Regions from separate parts of the Paraburkholderia sp. D1E genome, predicted to be linked through region 2. Evidence: riboswitches for the same ligand, from Rfam matches in the RefSeq annotation. Region 2 holds a riboswitch; each other region holds the start of a gene.
What was found. A riboswitch is a leader RNA that binds a small molecule or an ion and turns the genes downstream of it on or off. The one in region 2 is predicted to bind cobalamin.
Positions count from the first base shown of each region.

Region 1: it holds a riboswitch for cobalamin, as region 2 does, so the genes downstream of both, ACUN0E_RS14580 (precorrin-3B synthase) here and cobA (uroporphyrinogen-III C-methyltransferase) in region 2, are expected to answer to the same signal.
Region 3: it holds a riboswitch for cobalamin, as region 2 does, so the genes downstream of both, ACUN0E_RS07515 (CbtB domain-containing protein) here and cobA (uroporphyrinogen-III C-methyltransferase) in region 2, are expected to answer to the same signal.
Region 4: it holds a riboswitch for cobalamin, as region 2 does, so the genes downstream of both, ACUN0E_RS37435 (TonB-dependent receptor domain-containing protein) here and cobA (uroporphyrinogen-III C-methyltransferase) in region 2, are expected to answer to the same signal.

Region 1 covers NZ_JBQYMB010000001.1:3,235,768-3,240,115, reverse strand. Annotated here, with positions in the region: gene cobJ (precorrin-3B C(17)-methyltransferase) at 1-11, opposite strand, end outside; gene ACUN0E_RS14590 (precorrin-2 C(20)-methyltransferase) at 8-739, opposite strand; gene ACUN0E_RS14585 (precorrin-8X methylmutase) at 740-1,366, opposite strand; gene ACUN0E_RS14580 (precorrin-3B synthase) at 1,359-2,912, opposite strand; cobalamin riboswitch at 2,996-3,174, opposite strand; gene cbiE (precorrin-6y C5,15-methyltransferase (decarboxylating) subunit CbiE) at 3,259-4,348, shown strand, end outside.
Region 2 covers NZ_JBQYMB010000001.1:2,880,410-2,884,757, reverse strand. Annotated here, with positions in the region: gene cobN (cobaltochelatase subunit CobN) at 1-1,008, opposite strand, end outside; gene cobW (cobalamin biosynthesis protein CobW) at 1,015-2,115, opposite strand; cobalamin riboswitch at 2,311-2,590, opposite strand; cobalamin riboswitch at 2,670-2,897, shown strand; gene cobA (uroporphyrinogen-III C-methyltransferase) at 3,122-3,883, shown strand; gene ACUN0E_RS13020 (cobalamin biosynthesis protein) at 3,880-4,348, shown strand, end outside.
Region 3 covers NZ_JBQYMB010000001.1:1,619,530-1,623,877, forward strand. Annotated here, with positions in the region: gene ACUN0E_RS07500 (alpha/beta hydrolase) at 1-656, shown strand, start outside; gene ACUN0E_RS07505 (hypothetical protein) at 727-1,167, shown strand; gene ACUN0E_RS07510 (histidine phosphatase family protein) at 1,224-1,811, opposite strand; adenosylcobalamin (AdoCbl) riboswitch at 1,908-1,995, shown strand; gene ACUN0E_RS07515 (CbtB domain-containing protein) at 2,049-2,270, shown strand; gene ACUN0E_RS07520 (CbtA family protein) at 2,282-3,028, shown strand; gene ACUN0E_RS07525 (Arm DNA-binding domain-containing protein) at 3,053-3,577, shown strand; gene ACUN0E_RS07530 (hypothetical protein) at 4,178-4,348, shown strand, end outside.
Region 4 covers NZ_JBQYMB010000001.1:8,319,664-8,324,011, reverse strand. Annotated here, with positions in the region: gene ACUN0E_RS37460 (SIMPL domain-containing protein) at 1-119, opposite strand, end outside; gene ACUN0E_RS37455 (EVE domain-containing protein) at 318-776, opposite strand; RNA gene ssrS (6S RNA) at 873-1,054, opposite strand; gene ACUN0E_RS37445 (cell division protein ZapA) at 1,165-1,479, opposite strand; gene ACUN0E_RS37440 (ATPase) at 1,476-1,832, opposite strand; cobalamin riboswitch at 2,040-2,296, shown strand; gene ACUN0E_RS37435 (TonB-dependent receptor domain-containing protein) at 2,388-4,283, shown strand; gene ACUN0E_RS37430 (FecCD family ABC transporter permease) at 4,311-4,348, shown strand, end outside.

The DNA.
Region 1 (4,348 bases), 360 kb from region 2:
GGTGGCGTCATGCTTGCCATTTTTCCCCCGGCACGACGAGCAGCGAAAAATACGGCGACGCCATCGGATCGACTTCGGCGAGCGGCACGATGCGCTGATTGCCCATCGTCGCGCGTTCGACGTAAAGCGCACGATGCGCGAGCCCCAGCTCGCCGAGCACGCGCCGCACCTTATCGAAATTGCGGCCGAGTTTCATGATGACGGCAGCGTCCGCATCGGCGAGGCGCCGGCGCAATTCGTCTTCGGGCAACACGCCGGACAGCACCGACAAACTCTGATTGCGATACACCAGCGGCGAACCGAGCACCGCTGCGCCGCCGAGCATCGAGCACACGCCGGGAACGACTTCGGCTTCGAAGCGCGCCGCGAGGCGGTCGTGCAAATACATGTACGAGCCATAGAAAAACGGATCGCCTTCGCAAATTACCGCGACGTCGCGACCTGCATCGAGGTGGCCGGCGACGATCTGCGCTGCGGTGTCGTAGAAGTCGGCGATGATCGCTTCATACGAAAGCGGAGGCTCGAGCGCTTCAGTGGTGACGGGATAGACGAGCGGCAGATGCTGCTGGGCGTCATGCAAATGCGCCTCGATGATGCTGAAGGCGTTGCCTTTCTTACCCTTCGCGACGAAATACGCGACCACGGGTGCCGCCTTCAGCAAACGCAGCGCTTTCAGCGTGATGAGTTCCGGGTCGCCGGGGCCGACGCCGAGTCCGAATAAACGTCCTTGCACGGTCATTTATTCGACCTCCGTCGCCAGCGCATTCACCGCGGCGGCGGCCATCGCGCTGCCGCCACGTCTGCCGTGAACCACGACATAGGGCACGCCGCGGCTGTCTTCGGCAAGCATCGCTTTCGATTCGGCCGCGCCGACAAAACCCACCGGAAAACCGAGGATCAACGCGGGCTTCGGCGCACCGGCATCGAGCATGTCGAGCAGATGAAAGAGCGCGGTCGGCGCGTTGCCGATCACGACGACACTGCCGGCCAGATGCGGCCGCCACAATTCGAGCGCGGCGGCCGAGCGTGTATTGCGGAGTTCGCGCGCCAATCCGGGCACGTCTTCGTGCGTGAGCGTGCAGATTACTTCGTTGTTCGCGGGCAGTCGCGCGCGCGTGATGCCTTGCGCCACCATGCCGGCGTCGCACAGAATCGGCGCGCCTTGTGCCAGCGCCGTGCGGCCCGCGACGCCTGCGCCTGCAGAAAACTGGAGATCTTTAATGACGTCGACCATCCCGCACGCGTGGATCACGCGCACCGCGAGCTTTTCGAGGTCGGCGGGGATGCGCGAGAGATCGGCCTCCGCACGTATCGTCGCGAAGGATTGGCGATAGATCTCCTGACCGTCGCGAATGTAATCAAGCATCAAAAGGGCTCCGGGCCAGGTGTGCCAATGGGTCGAGCATGTCGGCGGCCTGTTCGATCGTGAGTTGGTGCGCGACACACGAGCCGAAATCCGGCTGGCCGTCGCGTCGATAAAGGTCGTAGATGCCGGGCGCCACGGCCAGCAGCGTGTACGGCGCGCAATGCGCGGCGGCGCATGAGCGCGGGCAGCCGCTCAGATGGACGTCGATGCCCTCGGGCAAGCGATTCGCTAAAAGCAGTGCGTCGGCTTTGGTGTCGGCGAGGCTTTTTGCGCAGCCTGTGGAACCGGCGCAGGCGATCAAGCGTGTAAGAGGCTGCGTGGGATCGCAGGCGAGGCCTAGCGTGTCCATTTCAGCGAGCACGGTGGGTGCTGCATTTGCAGCGACATCGGGCAGCAACACGCTTTGCCAGGGCGTCATGCGCAGCGTGCCGTTGCCTTGCTGTTGCGAGAGCGTGGCGAGGCCGCGCAAGGTGATGGCGTCGAGTCGTCCAAGCGGCGGTTGGCCGCCTACGTGCTGCATCCCCACCACGCGCTGCGCGTGCGCGCCGAGTCGTAGCGTGGCATCGGCAGGCGTGCCGCGTTGCCAGTTTGCGAGCGATGTGTCGCGTGATAGCGGGAAATCGACATACGCTTGAGCGTGCTGCAATAGCGCATCGGCGGAATGCGTGGCAAGCAGATGACGCATGCGCGTGGCATCGGCGGCGGCCAGATCGAGGAACGTGTGCAGCAGTGCACGAACAAGACCAGTGACTTGCGCAGGGAGCACGGCGGCGAGGGCGCCTGTGCTATCCGTGCGGGGGCGTTCCGTGGCGTCACGCGAGTTAGCGTATCCGGCATGCTGGAATGTATCCGTGGCCGCATCGGCTTCAACGGCAATGTTCGCGTTCGCCACTACCGGCGGACACCCCCCCAAACCAACAGCAAACCGCACGCCGTCTTCCGCCTGCGTTGCCGCCAGCCAGACATCATGCGGATGATCGAGCCGCGCAAGGCGCTCACCGCCATCGAGCAGTAGCGCGAATTTGGGCGATAGCGCCGCAAAACGCGCTTCGGTTTGCAGCAAGGTGAGCAGTTCGAGGCTAAGCGGCCGCGTGTCGAACAGCGCAAATGGATCGCGCCCGGCAGTCGGGCTCACCATCACATTGCGCACATCGTCCGCAGCGCCGAATCGAGATGTGTCTGAAGCATCCGCTGAGGTCGCGAGCAGCAAGCGGGAAGCATCCACCGCGCCGGCCGCCCCAATCGGACCTAACCCCGCATCGACTAGCGCCGCGATCAACGCCGCTTCATGCCCGCTTAGCACGCCACGCACCTGCAGATTCGCGCGATTGGTCAACTCGACCACGCCGGCCGCATGCTGCTCACTCACGTCGGCAATCACCACGGCTTGCGCCGCGCTCAGCTCGCCGTCGGGCAATTTGATCCGGCAAATCCCCCCATCGCGTGCGGCGACGATGCGCAGCAGCCCGGGACATGCCGAGGGCCGCAGCGTCTGGGCCGCGTCGGACGAAGCAGTGGAGGGCGAAGCTTGATTCAAGACGGACACCGGGTTTAGCGTCGCGCGACGGCCCGAGCAAGCCGCAAGGCGGCATTGCTGCGGCATCGGTACACCCCGCCCGATGTAGGCTGGCACGAACAGTCTCGCCGGCAGGTCTCCTGGCTGGCAGGTCGTGGTCCGCCGCTGCCTTCCCGGTCGAACCAGTGGCGCGGAGCGCAGGCGGACTCGCTGCATACAGTTGCGGGGGCAGCCACAGTGGCACTGTGTTCCCTCTTCGGCCCCGAAGGGCACCGGCGGCTGTATTATGCCTTTTTTCGAACAGCACAACGAGGCTGGACGCTTTGATCGGCGTGGCACAGCGCAATATTTGAAGATACAGATTGAGGATGGATTCATGCCGGCATGGCTGACCGTAGTGGGCATAGGCGATGACGGCTTCGCCGGCTTGGGGAGGCCTGCGCGGCGTGCTTTGCTGGAGGCGTCGGTGGTCTACGGCGGCGAACGGCATCTGGCGATGCTGCCCGCGCGCCTCGCCGCGCGGCGCGAGACATGGCCGCGGCCGTTCGATCTCGCGCCGTTGCTGGCGGAGCGTACAAGGTCCGTGTGTGTGCTGGCGAGCGGCGATCCGATGCTGTTCGGCGTCGGCGCGACGCTGGCGCGGCAGTTGACGCCAGGTGAGTTGCGGGTGCTGCCCGCGCCTTCATCGTTGTCGCTGGCGGCCGCGCGGCTGGGCTGGCCATTGCAGGATGTCGCGACGGTTTCGCTGGTGGGACGGCCATTGCCGACACTGAATGCTCATTTGCACGACGGCGCGCGCGTTTTCGTGCTGAGCGCCGATGGGCGTACACCCGCAGCACTGGCCGAATTGCTGAATGCGCGTGGTTTCGGCGCGACCCGGATGACCGTGCTGGAGCATTTGGGCGGTGATCTGGAACGGCGCATCGACGGACGCGCGGACCAATGGTCGGCACAGGAAGTGGCGGCGCTGAACCTGATTGCGCTCGAATGCCGTGCAACGGAAGGCGCCCCGCGTTTGCCGCTGACCTCAGGCTTGCCCGACGACGCCTTTCGCCACGACGGTCAGTTGACCAAACGCGACGTCCGCGCGATCACGCTGGCGCGCCTCGCGCCGACACCCGGTGAATTGCTATGGGATGTGGGCGCGGGCAGCGGCTCGATCGGCATCGAATGGATGCGCGCGCACCCGACTTGCCGCGCGATCGCAATCGAAGGGCATGCGGAACGGCAGCGGTTCATCGAACACAATCGCGATGCATTGGGCGTGCCGGGTTTGCAACTGGTGGCCGGTCGCGCGCCCGATGCGCTGGAAGGACTGGCTGTGCCGGATGCCGTGTTCATCGGCGGCGGCGTGACGGTGCCGGGCGTGCTCGACGCCTGTTGGGCGCGTCTGCGCGATGGCGGGCGACTGGTCGCCAATGCGGTCACTTTGCAAGGCGAGGCGGCGCTGGCGGCGTGGCGTGAGC
Region 2 (4,348 bases):
CCCCTTGAAACTGATCGCCCGCGTGATGATACGGCCGTCCACTTCCGGCAACGCGATATGCATGGCGATATCGCGCGAGTTGAGGCCTTGATTGTCCTTGACCCAATCCTCGCGGTTACCGCCACTCAGAATCACCTGCATCACCGGAGCGTCGCCGGCGAGCGCAAGCGGTTCGGGGTCGTCGATAGCAGACGCGGCGAATGCAGTCGTATTCAGCACCAAGGCGACATCGTGTTGCGCACACAACCGCTGCACGACTTCGCGGCTCATCGCATCTTTCAGCGAAGTAATCGCGACCGGCAGCGGATTCAGACCTTGTGCTTCGAGCGCATCAACCAGCGCATCGAACACGGCTGTGTTGGCCGCTTGCAGATGCGCCTTGTAGAACAGAATCGCAGCGACCGGCGCGCCCTTAACCCAGCGCGCCTGCCAGTCGGCCATCGTCGGGGTATCGCGTTCGGGATAATAGAGCGTCGCGGCAGGCAAGGCGCGCGGCGGCGCAGGCTCGTGCCCCCAGCCAAGCGAGCGGTACGCGATAGCGCGCAGGAACGCCTCGGCATTCTGCGGCCCGCCTTCACGCAGATAGCGCCATAACTGATGACACAGATCGGCGCCGGCAGTGCTGCGCGCGAGCAGGTTCGGATCTTCCTGAAGATCGCCGGAGAACATCGCGAGCGTCTGCTGCTTGCGCTCGGCGAGCGCGACCACCTGTTCGATTCCATACGGCCAGTACGCCTCGCCGCCGAGGTGATCGACCACTACGACACGCGCATGCTGCAACACGTCTTCGACATAGAAATCGACTGAGGCCGGTTGCCGCAAATACGTGACGTTCGCGAGCCGTACGCTCGGAAAACCCTCGCCCAGACGAGGCACCACGCTCGCCAGCAGCGACAGCGTGGTATCGGCGGAGCTGAGCACCACGATATCGGCGGGCTGCTGATCGATGCGGATCACGCCTTGCGTATCGTCGACAAAACCGCCCGGCGTAGTGCGCAGCAGATGCATGACCGGTTACGCCTGTTGCGGTTGGGCGTTCGCCACGGCGCCCAAAGCGGCGTCGAATGTCTGTTGCAGCGTGGCCTGGTCGAGGTCTTCGCCGATCAGCACGAAGCGGCTTTGCACGCCCTCGCCCGTTTCACCCGCTTGCCAGCGCCGGTCGAAATAACTATCGAAACGACGGCCCACGCCCTGGATCACCAGACGCATCGCGGCGCCCGGCAATGCCGCGAAACCTTTAACGCGGTAAATCGTGTTCGTTTCGACGAGCCCTTGCAACGCGGCGATCACAGTCTCGCGCGACGAAACATTCGCATGCACCACCACCGAATCGAATTCGTCGTGATGGTGATCGGCATCTTCGGCCGAACCGTGATGGTCGTGGCGCAGGTGAATCGTTTCTTCCGAGGCCGTTTCGAGGCCGAGCAACGTATGCAGATCGAGCTGGCCCATCTGCGCGCGCACGATCTTCACTTGCGGCGGAATTTCTTCACGAATCGAACTTTCGACAGAAGCTTGCTGTGCGTCGTCGAGCAAATCCGTTTTGTTCAGAATCACCAGATCGGCTGCCGACAACTGGTCTTCGAACAGCTCATGCAGCGGCGATTCATGGTCGAGATTCGGATCGGCCTGGCGTTGCGCATCCACGGCGGCCGGATTGTCGGCGAACTGGCCGCTCGCCGTGGCCGGGCCGTCGACTACGGTGACGACCGCGTCGACGGTAAAGCTGTTCTTGATCTGCGGCCAGTTGAACGCCTGCACCAGCGGCTTCGGCAACGCGAGACCGGATGTCTCGATCAGCACGTGATCGATCTGCTCGCGTCGCTCCACCAGTTTTTCCATCACCGGGAAAAACTCTTCCTGCACGGTGCAACACAGGCAACCGTTCGCAAGCTCATACAGTTGCCCTTCGGTCTCGACGCCGTTTTCATCGCAACCGATGCCACAACCCTTGAGGATTTCCCCGTCGATCCCGAGTTCGCCGAATTCGTTGACGATCACCGCGATGCGCTTGCCGCCCGCATGCTGAAGAATGTGCCGCAACAGCGTGGTCTTGCCGCTGCCGAGAAAGCCCGTGACGATGGTGACGGGGATCTTGCGCATTTGAGTTTGCATCGTGAGGTCCATCCGTAGGAGTTGCATGTGCACGCCGATGCGCCTGCGCGTCTGGCTGTATAGGCCGTGCAAACGGGGCGCATGCCCTAAGCCACGACAATAACCAGACACGAGGACGAACAACGGCGTTGCCGGGGCAACAGAAAACAGAAAACGGGAATGAGGTCATGAACGCGCCGCCGCATCCCCGCGGTGGTCATTCTTCGTAGTCTGGCCGGTATCCGGGCTGGCGAAAGCGCCGCTTCCCCTTCCCGGGCGAGTGGTTTCTCGCCCAGTGGTTATATGCCGACGCGGCCTTGCGCGTGGACATCGAAGCCGGCTCCGCGGCGCCAGGCAAACAACCTGGAACCGCTTTTCGCTTACCGTTGCGGGGGCAGCACAGGTTGACCCGATCCATTGCAGGTGGGCACCCTGTTTCCCGTTTAACTGCATGCGCACGAGCGCGCATGCGAGCACCAAAGTGCGTGCGAGTTTAGGCCGAGCGCCCCGTGCCGTCAAGGAAACGCAGGCGTCCGCAGGGCCTTTCCGCAGTGCCGGCGCGGCCTGCCGTGTGCTATCGTATGCGCGCGTTTGGTGCCCGCACATGCGTTCGCATGTGCAGTTAAACGGGAAACAGGCCGCGCTCGCTGCGCTCAACCTGTGCTGTCCCCGCAACGGTAAGCGACCTGCGGTGCTTTCGCATCGCGCATGCGTTTTTGATGCCACTGTCTGACGAATCTGGACGGGAAGGCAAAACGCATGAGGCCGCCAGCCCGGATACCGGCCAGACGCGGAGGCAGTGAACGTCACGCTGCCGTCCGCCGGAATCCGCGAGGGACGGATGTGAAGGCGCTGAAGCACGACGTGGCGCGGCCGTTGGCGTTTTCCCGTGGGAAACGCGGCGAGCAGCGTTTTTCGTCGCGCGTACCCTGTCGCACCGCATGACCTCAATTTCTGCCGCCCCGGGCCTCTTCGCGTCTCACCCGTTCCCGCTTGTCATGACATGGCGCACGCCATGCGCGCCGCGATGAGCCGCGCCTGGCTGATCGGCGCAGGCCCCGGTGACGTCGAACTGATGACGCTCAAGGCAACGCGCGCCCTGGCGCAAGCCGATGTGGTGCTGGTCGACGATCTGGTGAACCCCGACGTGCTGCAATTCGCGCGCGCCGACGCGCAGATCGTGTACGTCGGCAAACGTGGCGGGCATCCGTCGACACCGCAGGCCGGCATCGTCGCGCAGATGCTCGAACATGTGCAGGCCGGGCGCAGCGTCGCGCGTTTGAAAGGGGGCGATCCGTTCGTGTTCGGCCGCGGCGGCGAAGAACAGCAGGCGCTGCATGCCGCGGGCATCAGCGTGGACGTGATCAACGGCATCACCGCCGGGATTGCAGCGCCCGCGGCAATCGGTATTCCTGTGACGCATCGCGATTACGCGCAAGGCGTGGTGTTCGTCACCGGACACGGCGCCGGCAGTGGCGAGCCGGACTGGGCCGCGCTCGTCGCCACGCGGATGACGTTGGTGATTTACATGGGCATGCGTCGCCTGAACGATATTGCCGCCGCGTTGCTCGCGGCCGGCATGAGCGCCGATACGCCGTCCGCGGCGATCGAATCGGCGACGCGTCCTGAGCAACGGCACGTGCTCGCGCGGCTCGGCGAGTTCGCGGATACAGTCTCGCGTGCCGGACTCGGATCGCCGGCGATCGTGGTGATCGGCGGAGTGGCTTCGCTGGCTTTGGCGCGGGATGCTGTGAATGCCAGTACGGTGGGCGGGTTGGACGCGCAATGAAAACGCTCACTGTCGGCATCGGTTGCCGCCTGCACAGCCCGGCTGAGGAGATTGAAGCGGCCGTGCGCGCCACACTCGGCTCGCACACATTCGATGAAATCAGCACGGTTGCCTCGATCGACACCAAAGCCCACGAAGCCGGCTTGCTCGAATTCTGCGCGCGTCATGCCCTGCCGCTGATGCTGTTCAGCCGCGCGCAGATTGCGGCGATAGCGGTGGACGATCCGTCGGCGGCAGCACGCGAGCATCTGGGCATAGACGGCGTCTGCGAACCGTGCGCGTTGCTCGCCGCAGCGGCCGAATCTGAGGCGGCCAGCGCACCAGGCGCCGCCCACGCGTCGACATTTGCGTCAGTTGCATCGGCTGAATCGGCTGCCCCAATCGCCTCACCTGCGTCGATTGCACTCAGTGCCGCGAACGCACGGCTACTCGTGCGCAAAACCATTCGCAACGGCGTCACGGTAG
Region 3 (4,348 bases), 1.3 Mb from region 2:
GCGAAAACGCCGAGGGTCCGGCGCCGATCAGTTCATTCGATGTACTCGACGCCATTCTGCAGACACTGGCGTCGCGCGAGCAGTTTGCGTCGCTGAGCGAGGTGGTGATCGCCGGGCATTCGGGCGGCGGCCAGGTGGTGCAGCGTTATGCCGTGGTGGCGCAGGGTGAGGCGCCCCTCGTCGCGCGCGGAATCGCACTGCGCTATGTGGTCGCGAATCCTTCCTCGTATGTGTACTTCGATGCAATGCGGCCGACTGCGTCCGGCGAGTTCGAGGCTTTCGATGCGACGGTCTGTCCGTCGTTTAATCGCTGGAAGTATGGACTCGAGGATTTGCCGGCCTATGCTTCGCGTAGAGAGGGCGCTGGTTCCGCTGACGCGCTCGAATCGCGCTATGCGCATCGCGAAGTCACCGTGCTGCTCGGCGGCGCGGATTGCGATCCGCAGCATCCTGCACTCGATCGTTCATGCGCTGCGCAGACCCAGGGCGAGCATCGGCTGGCGCGTGGCCTGGCTTATGCGCGCTATATGGCGTCCAGGCATCCGGAAGGATCGGCGAAGCATCGTACGTTTGTGATCGACGGCGTTGGGCACGATGCGAAGGGGATTTTTGGGTCGACGCCTGGGCTGGCCGCGTTATTTGGAGACGCTTCCTGACGGTTCCGGCGCGCCATGGGCACGAACCGTGCTACCACGCTAGAGCCACCTTTCGAAGGACCGCGCCGACATGAACAAGACCATCATGCTTACTGCAGCGATTGCCGCTGTGTCGCTGAGCGCCTTGCTGCCATGCAGCGCGAATGCCGACGATGCGCCTAGCCCGTGCGCGTCGCTCAAACGGATCGTCGCGGCGGCGCCGGACGGTTTGGCCTCGCTCACACCGGACGACGGCAAAGGCGTTGCACAACCCTACGGCGATGACGCGCAATGTTTGGCGAGCCGTGGCAGCTACCAATGCACGTGGACGCCGCACCATGACGCCGGTTCGAGCGCGGATGCGCTGCAGGCCGTCGCGGCGGACATCGCTTCGTGTCTGCCAGACGCCACGCACGACCAGAATTCGCCTGGACGTCAGCACTTTTATCTCGGCACACGCGCCAGGCGGACCGATATCACGTTGACGCGAGCCGGTTCGAACAAGCTGAGGTTGGTCGTCTCAGGCAAGTGAGCGGGCGCATGAGTTTTGAATCGGCTGTCTGCGCGCGGCAAACGTTGCGGTCACCGTTACTGTGACGCCGGCCACCATGTCCAGCCGCGTCGCGAGCGTCGCAACTGGACCGTCGAGAGCGGCGCGATCTCGATGCGCGAAAACACGGCGGGCGATGCCGCGAGCGCACATACGAGGGCGGCCCGGATCACTGGCGCGTGCGTGATGGCGACCACATTTTGCGTATCGCGTGGTCCTTCGCTCGACGCATCGTCTAGCGTATCGAGCCACAGTCCTACACGCTTCACGAGTTGACTGAATGACTCGCCGCCATGCGCGGCAGCGTCGGGATCGTATGTCCATGCGCCGAGGTCCTGTGGCGCCTCGACCGCGAGATCAGCGAGGCGGCGGCCATGCCATAGGCCGTAGTCCAGATCCGCCAGTCCCTTGTGGACCGCGGCACTGAGACCCAAGGCCGACGCCGTATCGCGCGCACAGACGGCAGGGCTGACAAAAACCGCCGCGTCGTCCGGAATCGACAGGCGCGCCCGCGCGGCACCTGCTTCGGCGAGGCCGCGTGCATCGAGCGGATCGTCGGCGGGAAAGCGGGCCGCACGCATCGCCGCGGTCGATGCGTGGCTGATCAGTAACAGCCGTATGTCCATTCAGTTCATTCCCATAAAGGCCAGCCCAAGGCGGGACGCATGCAGCCATGCTTTGCGTTGCCGAGAGGCAAAGTTTAGCGCGTAGAATAGCGGCACTGCGAAGCACGGAAGCCGGTGAGAGCCCGGCGCGGTCGCGCCACTGTAATCGGCATTCACGAGCCGAAAGCCAGACCTGAGCTTCGCACCATCCCTTTTCGATCGACTATCGGGGCGCGTTACCCCCAGGAGATGTCCATTATGTCCAACGCTGTTTTCGATCCCGCGGCTCAGCCTGTCGCCCAACCCACACCGATTCCGCTGCGTGAACTGCTGCCTTGGGTCGTGTTCGGCGGCTTGCTGCTGTTGCTCGCGATTTATTTCGTTGGTGCGGAAGAAGGCGCCACCTCGCTGGTGCCTGGCATGTATGTGCATGAATTCGTGCACGACGGCCGCCATCTGCTCGGCTTTCCCTGCCACTAACGGAGTCGAACATGGTTGGTAAATTGTTGGTACGCGGGATGCTTGCAGGCATCGCCGCGGGATTGCTCACGTTCGGCTTCGCCAGATTGGTGGGCGAGCCTCAAGTCGATCAGGCGATCTCCTTCGAGGAAAAGGCCGATGCCGCCAAAGGCGAAGCGCCGGAACCCGAACTGGTGAGCCGCGATACGCAAGCGGGGCTCGGGCTGCTGACGGGTGTGGTGACGTATGGCGCAGCGTTCGGTGGACTGTTCTCGCTGGTGTTCGCGTTTGCGTACGGCCGCGTCGGCGCACTGAGTGCGCGCGCGTTGTCCGCATGGCTGGCGCTTGGCGCGTTTATCGCGTTGGTGATCGTCCCGAACATCAAATATCCGGCGAATCCACCCTCGGTGGGCGACCCCGAGACGATCGGGACGCGCACCGGTTTGTTCTTCCTGATGATCGCGATCTCGCTAGTCGCACTGGTGTTCTCGCTGAAGGTGCGGCGCCGTGCGGCGCTGAAGCTGGGCGCGTGGAATGGCTCGATCGTGGCTGGCGTGGTGTTTGTCGTGATCATTGCTGCCGTGCAACTGTCGATGCCGACGATCAACGAAGTGCCGGCAGCTTTCCCGGCGGTGCTGTTGTGGAAATTCCGCGTCGCGGCAATCGGAATGCAGGTGATTATGTGGACGACCATTGGGCTGCTGTTCGGCGCCCTGGTTGAGCGGAGCAAACTGTTGGCTCCCGCGACCGGTAGCGCGACGAAGTCCGCTTACCTTTGATGGCATAACACGGGCGCAACCGTCGTGACGGTTGCGCCGACGTGCAGCGCGCAAGAATATAAATACATCAAGCACTTGGCGCGTTTGGCAGGATGTTATCCACAGGCTTATGGACAAAGTCTGTGGATAAAGTTATCCCGCGTCGCACAAGGTCTACAAACATCTGTTCCGTTTGAATTCAACAACTTAGTTGTTGGCGCACGGCCTCCGGTTGTCCGTATCATCGGGACACGGCAGGTGTTTTGTGGGGAATATCGTGGGGAAAATCGTTCGCAATCAATCAGCAAAGGGTCGCTCCTTAAACTCGGCGCCGCCGATCATGACCGCGTCGTGAACGACGGCACCGGCCTGTCTGGCCGGGTGCATGCCGGAGCGAAGGGAATCAGCGTCCGCTATCGCTACCGCTTCGAGGGTGAGTCCCGGGAAATGCCACTTGGAGCGTGGCCGCGCGTGGCGCTCGCCGCAATCCGGCTGAAGCTTGATGAAACGAAACTGCGTGTACAACGCGGTGGCGACCCGGCCAGCGCAGGCTGGTCGCGGACAAGCTGAAAGTCGAGAAGGCGCAGGTTGTACGGCAACAGCAGGAACTGGTCGAACGGGAGCGTGAGCATGCGGAATCACAACTGACCGTGAAGGCCATGTTCGAAGCGTGGCATCCCGAGGCAATGGTGGACAATACACCGGACGGGGCCAGAGGTGTTCGTCGGATATTCGAGCTGCACCTGTTGCCGGGTTCTGGCGATACGCGGGTTGCTGATATCACGCCAGGCGACATTCGCAGGCAGTCCGCACGCTCATCGACGCAGGGAAAATCTCGACCGGCATATCGCTGCACATGTACGCCAATGCGATGTTCGTGTGGGCGGCCAGGCGCAAGCCCTGGAGGCTGCTTTTTGAGGTGAACCCGGTTGAGGACGTGGACATCGAGCGCATGCTGCCTGCGGATTATCAGGACTGGTGCGAGCGTGTTCTCGAAGATGGCGAGATCATTGAGTCGCGCAACCGCTTTCAGGTCATCCGTAACGCGTGGGATTTTCATACCGGGCCTCGTCGTGGGAATATCGCCAGGCCAATCCCGCGCGAACATGAACTGGCCGTCTGGATCACGCTGGCAACACTTGTGCGTATCAATGAAATCTGCGCCGCACAGTGGCGGGCACACATCAACTTCGAAAAGCCACGTGGTTTATCCCGGCGTCGCAGTCGAAGAACCGCAGGGCGTTCACGCCCGAGTTCACGACGCTCAAGAAACTGGAGTGCGACGTGTGCGATGCGCTGGCACGTGCATGGTCGGGTGAAGTCCTGGTGCGGGACTCCGCG
Region 4 (4,348 bases), 5.4 Mb from region 2:
CCAGCGGGCTGATACTGCGTCACGCCTTGCGCGCGCGCCATGGCCGGCGTCAGCGCGAGCGCGGCAGGGGCGGCGCATACGAGAGCGAGAGCGAGTGCACGTGCGGTGTTTTTCGTCATTCTTGGACTCCTTGCTTGAACAGGTTTGTGCACGATTGGAGCGAACGCCGGCCAATGGCACGACGTTTGCGAGTCCGTTAGGCGCTTGTAACCTGGGCTTGGTTCCCTAATTTGACGTTTGCTTCAACGTTTGTCTTCATCCGCCTGCAGATTTGCACATGATTGCAGCAGCGACGGGTCGCATGTGCGTATGCAGCGTCAAACAAGACGCTTGGTGATGAAGCGCCATTCGGCTTCGGTCACCGGCGTGATCGACAGGCGGTTGCCTCTGGCGAGCACGCGCATGTCCTTCAATTCCTCATGCTCGCGCAATGCGGAAAGCGGAATCAACGGGATTTTCTTCTTGAACACCACATCGACAAGCAGCCAGCGCGGCGTTTCCTGCGACGGCTTCGGGTCGTAGTAGGGGCTCTTCTTATCGAATTGAGTGGGATCCGGATAGGCAGTAGACGACACCTCCGCGAGTCCCGCAATGCCCGGCTCAGGGCAACTCGAGTGATAGAACAGCACAGCGTCGCCGACCTGCATCATGTCACGCATGAAGTTGCGTGCCTGATAGTTGCGCACGCCGGTCCACGGCAACGTGTGTTGCGGTGCCTGGGCGAGATGGTCGATGCTTGCTTCGTCCGGTTCGGACTTCATTAGCCAGTAGCGCATGAATCGAATTGAACGTTAAAGGTTTGAGAATACAGAAGAAAAACCGAGACCCAAAGAAAAACGGCATCGAACCGAAGTCCGATGCCGCTTTTGAATAAGGTCCCCGCCTTAGCCGCTAGGCCGGCATCCTGAACCGGGGGTTCAGAATTGGTCGCAGTTAGCAGCACTTCGGGTACATCAGACAGAGTGACGCGCACACCCGTGCTACAAATTTCCACAACCGTGCACATGGCATTGGTTCAAGGAATATATGACCTTGGCGAACCAGGCAGGGAGGTCAAACCGATTGAACTCAATTGTTTGCGTGAGTTTTTGCTCATGCATTCCGCTTGAATTCGCAGCCGATCTCAGGACCGGCCACTTGAAATTGTTCGAGACTGCTGGGTGCTTACTGCATGCTGTACTGCTGAATCACCGTACCCAGTTGTTCGTTCATTTGATGCATTGTACGCCGGATTTCTTCGGCGGGAAATGCTTCTCCGTGTCGCACGCTCGTTTGCAGCTTAAGCAGTTCCGATGCCAGCGACAGCGCAGCCATGACGGCAATGCGATCCGTGCCGCGCACGTTGCTGTTGTTGCGGATCTTCGACATCTCGGCGTCGACGCGTGCAACCGCTTCAAGCAGCGCGCCTTCCGTTTCCGGCGAGCAGGCGAGCCGATAGGGCACGCCGAGAATCGATACTTCGATCTGCTTGGTGGTCATGCATTTTCTCCATGGCGGGTGGCGTCGCTCTCCGCTTCGACCTCATGCGGGGCGGCCTCGAGCAGATCGAGCTGATTGTCCGGCTCGCTTTGCGCACGAGCTCGCGGCAGCTTTTCGAGGATCGCATTCAGGCGTACCTGGGCGTCGTCGATCTTTGCCGACAGCGCGTCGCGTTCCGCTTGCAGCGTATCGCGCTCCTCGCGCATCAACGCGAGTTCAGTGCGCGTGGCCTCAGCTTCGGCACGCGTTTGGGCGAGCTGATCTTCGAGCGCGAGCCGCGCTTCATTGTGGCGTTGGCTGATCGTGATCAGCTTGCCGATATTCTGTGAAAGTGTTTCGAGTTCGGTGAGCATCTGCTGCGTCCTCTAAAGACATCGCATTTTAGCGCGGAATGTCGCAGGTTCCGACAATTGTCTCGTTTCGAGACGTAACAACATCGCTTTGTGCAGGCTTTTATCGACCCTATGATGAAAAACGACTCGTGCATCGGACAATAACCTGCACATAACAGAACAGATTGCGCACGGATTAACCATTCTTGACGGACTGGAGGACCGCTCCTAAACTGGCCGCACTTTGGTGCCCGCGCGTGCTTTTCCATAGTGCGCGCAGTTAAACGGGAAGCAGGGTGCGCCGTTCGCCAGAACGCGCAAACCTGCGCTGCCCCCGCAACGGTAAGCGACCGCATACGTCATGCAGGTTGATCCTGATCGCGTGTTTGAAGCTGAACACGCGAGTGTGCCACTGCGCGTCACGCGTGGGAAGGCGGGATCGATGTGTCGCTAGCCCGGATACCGGCCAGAGGGAGAGGATCGCCCCCACGCAAACGTAAAACAGCGCGGGCGCCTCGTTACGCATCGGCCCGCGGGGAAGCGGGCCGCGCACGCTATCAACAGGAATGCCACCCCATGCTGTCCCCTATCGCTCGCGCGGCGTTGCTCGCCTTTGCGAGCCTGCCGCTCGTCGTGCACGCGCAAGCTGCGTCTTCTTCGTCGCCGTCTTCATCTTCTTCTGCCGATTCAGGGGCTGCCGGTTCGTCTCCCGCGGTGTTGTCGCCCGTTGTCGTAACCGCGGAGCGTGGACCGCAACCGCTCGCCGATGCGATCCCGCAGACCACGCTGTTCGATCAGCAGGACATCGCCGATACGACCGCAACCGATTTGCCCGGTCTGCTGCAACTCGCGCCCGGTGCGCAAATCTCGCGCACTGGAGGCCCGGGTTCCACCGCGAGCCTGTTTCTGCGCGGCGCATCGTCGACGCAATCGCTGTTGCTGATCGACGGCGTACGGGTCGATTCGGTGAGTCTCGGCGCGCCGCAACTCGCGCAGATTCCGCTCGACCAGATCGATCACGTCGAAGTCGTGAACGGCAACGTGTCCGCGCTCTACGGCTCCGGCGCGATCGGCGGCGTGGTACAGGTGTTCACGAAAGACGGCGGCGATCATCCGCCGCGCTTCAATTTTTCGGTGGGCTACGGCAGCTATCACACGCAGACGCAGCAGGTGGGCGTGAACGGCGCGCTGGATAAAGACGGCAACACGACCTTCAGCATCTCGCTTGCGCGCTCGAAAGACGACGGCTTCTCCTCGCTCAATCCGGCACAGGCGCCCAATGCGAATCCGAATGCGAACGGCTATCTGAACGAAAGCATCTCGGCTTCGCTGCGCCACAAGTTCAACGACAAATGGGACGCGGGCGTCACCTATCTCCAGTCGAACGGCAATAACAGCTACGACAACGCGTACGGCGTGCCGACCGATCTGAACAATCTGTATAGCAAAGTGCGGCAGGTGTCGGTGTTCGCAAACGGCAAGCTGACCGACTGGTGGACCACGCACTTTGTCGTTTCCGAAGGTGACGACCGCAGCGTGTCGAATACTAACGGCATCTACAACGGCCGCTTCGATACCGACAATCGCCAGTACACGTGGCAAAATGATTTCGCGCTCGCCGCGCAACAGAAACTGCAGGTCGGCTACGAGCATCTGGATCAGAGCCTCGACTCGGATACGTTTGCGGCGCCCGACCGGCATGTTGATTCGGCTTTTGTCGGCTATACGGGGCGCTTCGGGCGCAACCAGATTCAGGCCAATGTGCGGCACGATCAGTATTCCGATTTCGGCGGGGCGAACAGTTACTATCTCGGCTACGGCTTCGACGTCACCGAGCATTGGAAGGCGACTGCAAGCTATTCGGATTCGTTTCGCGCGCCGAGCTTCGACGATCTGTACTATCCGATCAGCGGCAATCCGTCGATCCAGCCGGAGCGCAGTCATTCGATCGAAGCAGCGTTGCAGTACGCGTCGCATGCGCTTGGCGTGATGCGTCTGAGCGCGTTTCAGACGCGTTATTCAAATCTGATCGACTACCAGCAGGTGACGCCCGGCATTTATCTGGCCGAGAACGTCGGCCGTGCGAAGGTGCAGGGGCTCGAAGGGTCGTGGAGCGGCCATGTCGGCAAGACGGATGTGCGCGCGTCGGTGACGCTGCAAAATCCGGTCGACCTCGATAGCGATACCGATCTCGTGCGGCGTGCACGGCGCTTCGCTTCGCTGGCGGTGAACCGCAGCATTGCGGGGTGGCGCGTCGGCGGCGAGTGGATCGTCAGCGGCGCCCGTGAAGATAGCAGCGGCACACTGGGCGGCTACGGTGTGGTGAATCTGTCGGCGCGCTACAACCTCACAAAGGCGTGGTACGTCGCCGCGCAAATCCAGAACCTGTTGAACAAGGACTATGAAACGGCCTATTCGTATAACTCGCCGCGGCGCGGTGCGTATGTCACGGTCGGCTGGCAGCAGCAGTGACGAACATACGTGCGTGAGAAGGCGCTGATGAACCGCAGCTCGAGCCCGATGCCTATCACCACGTT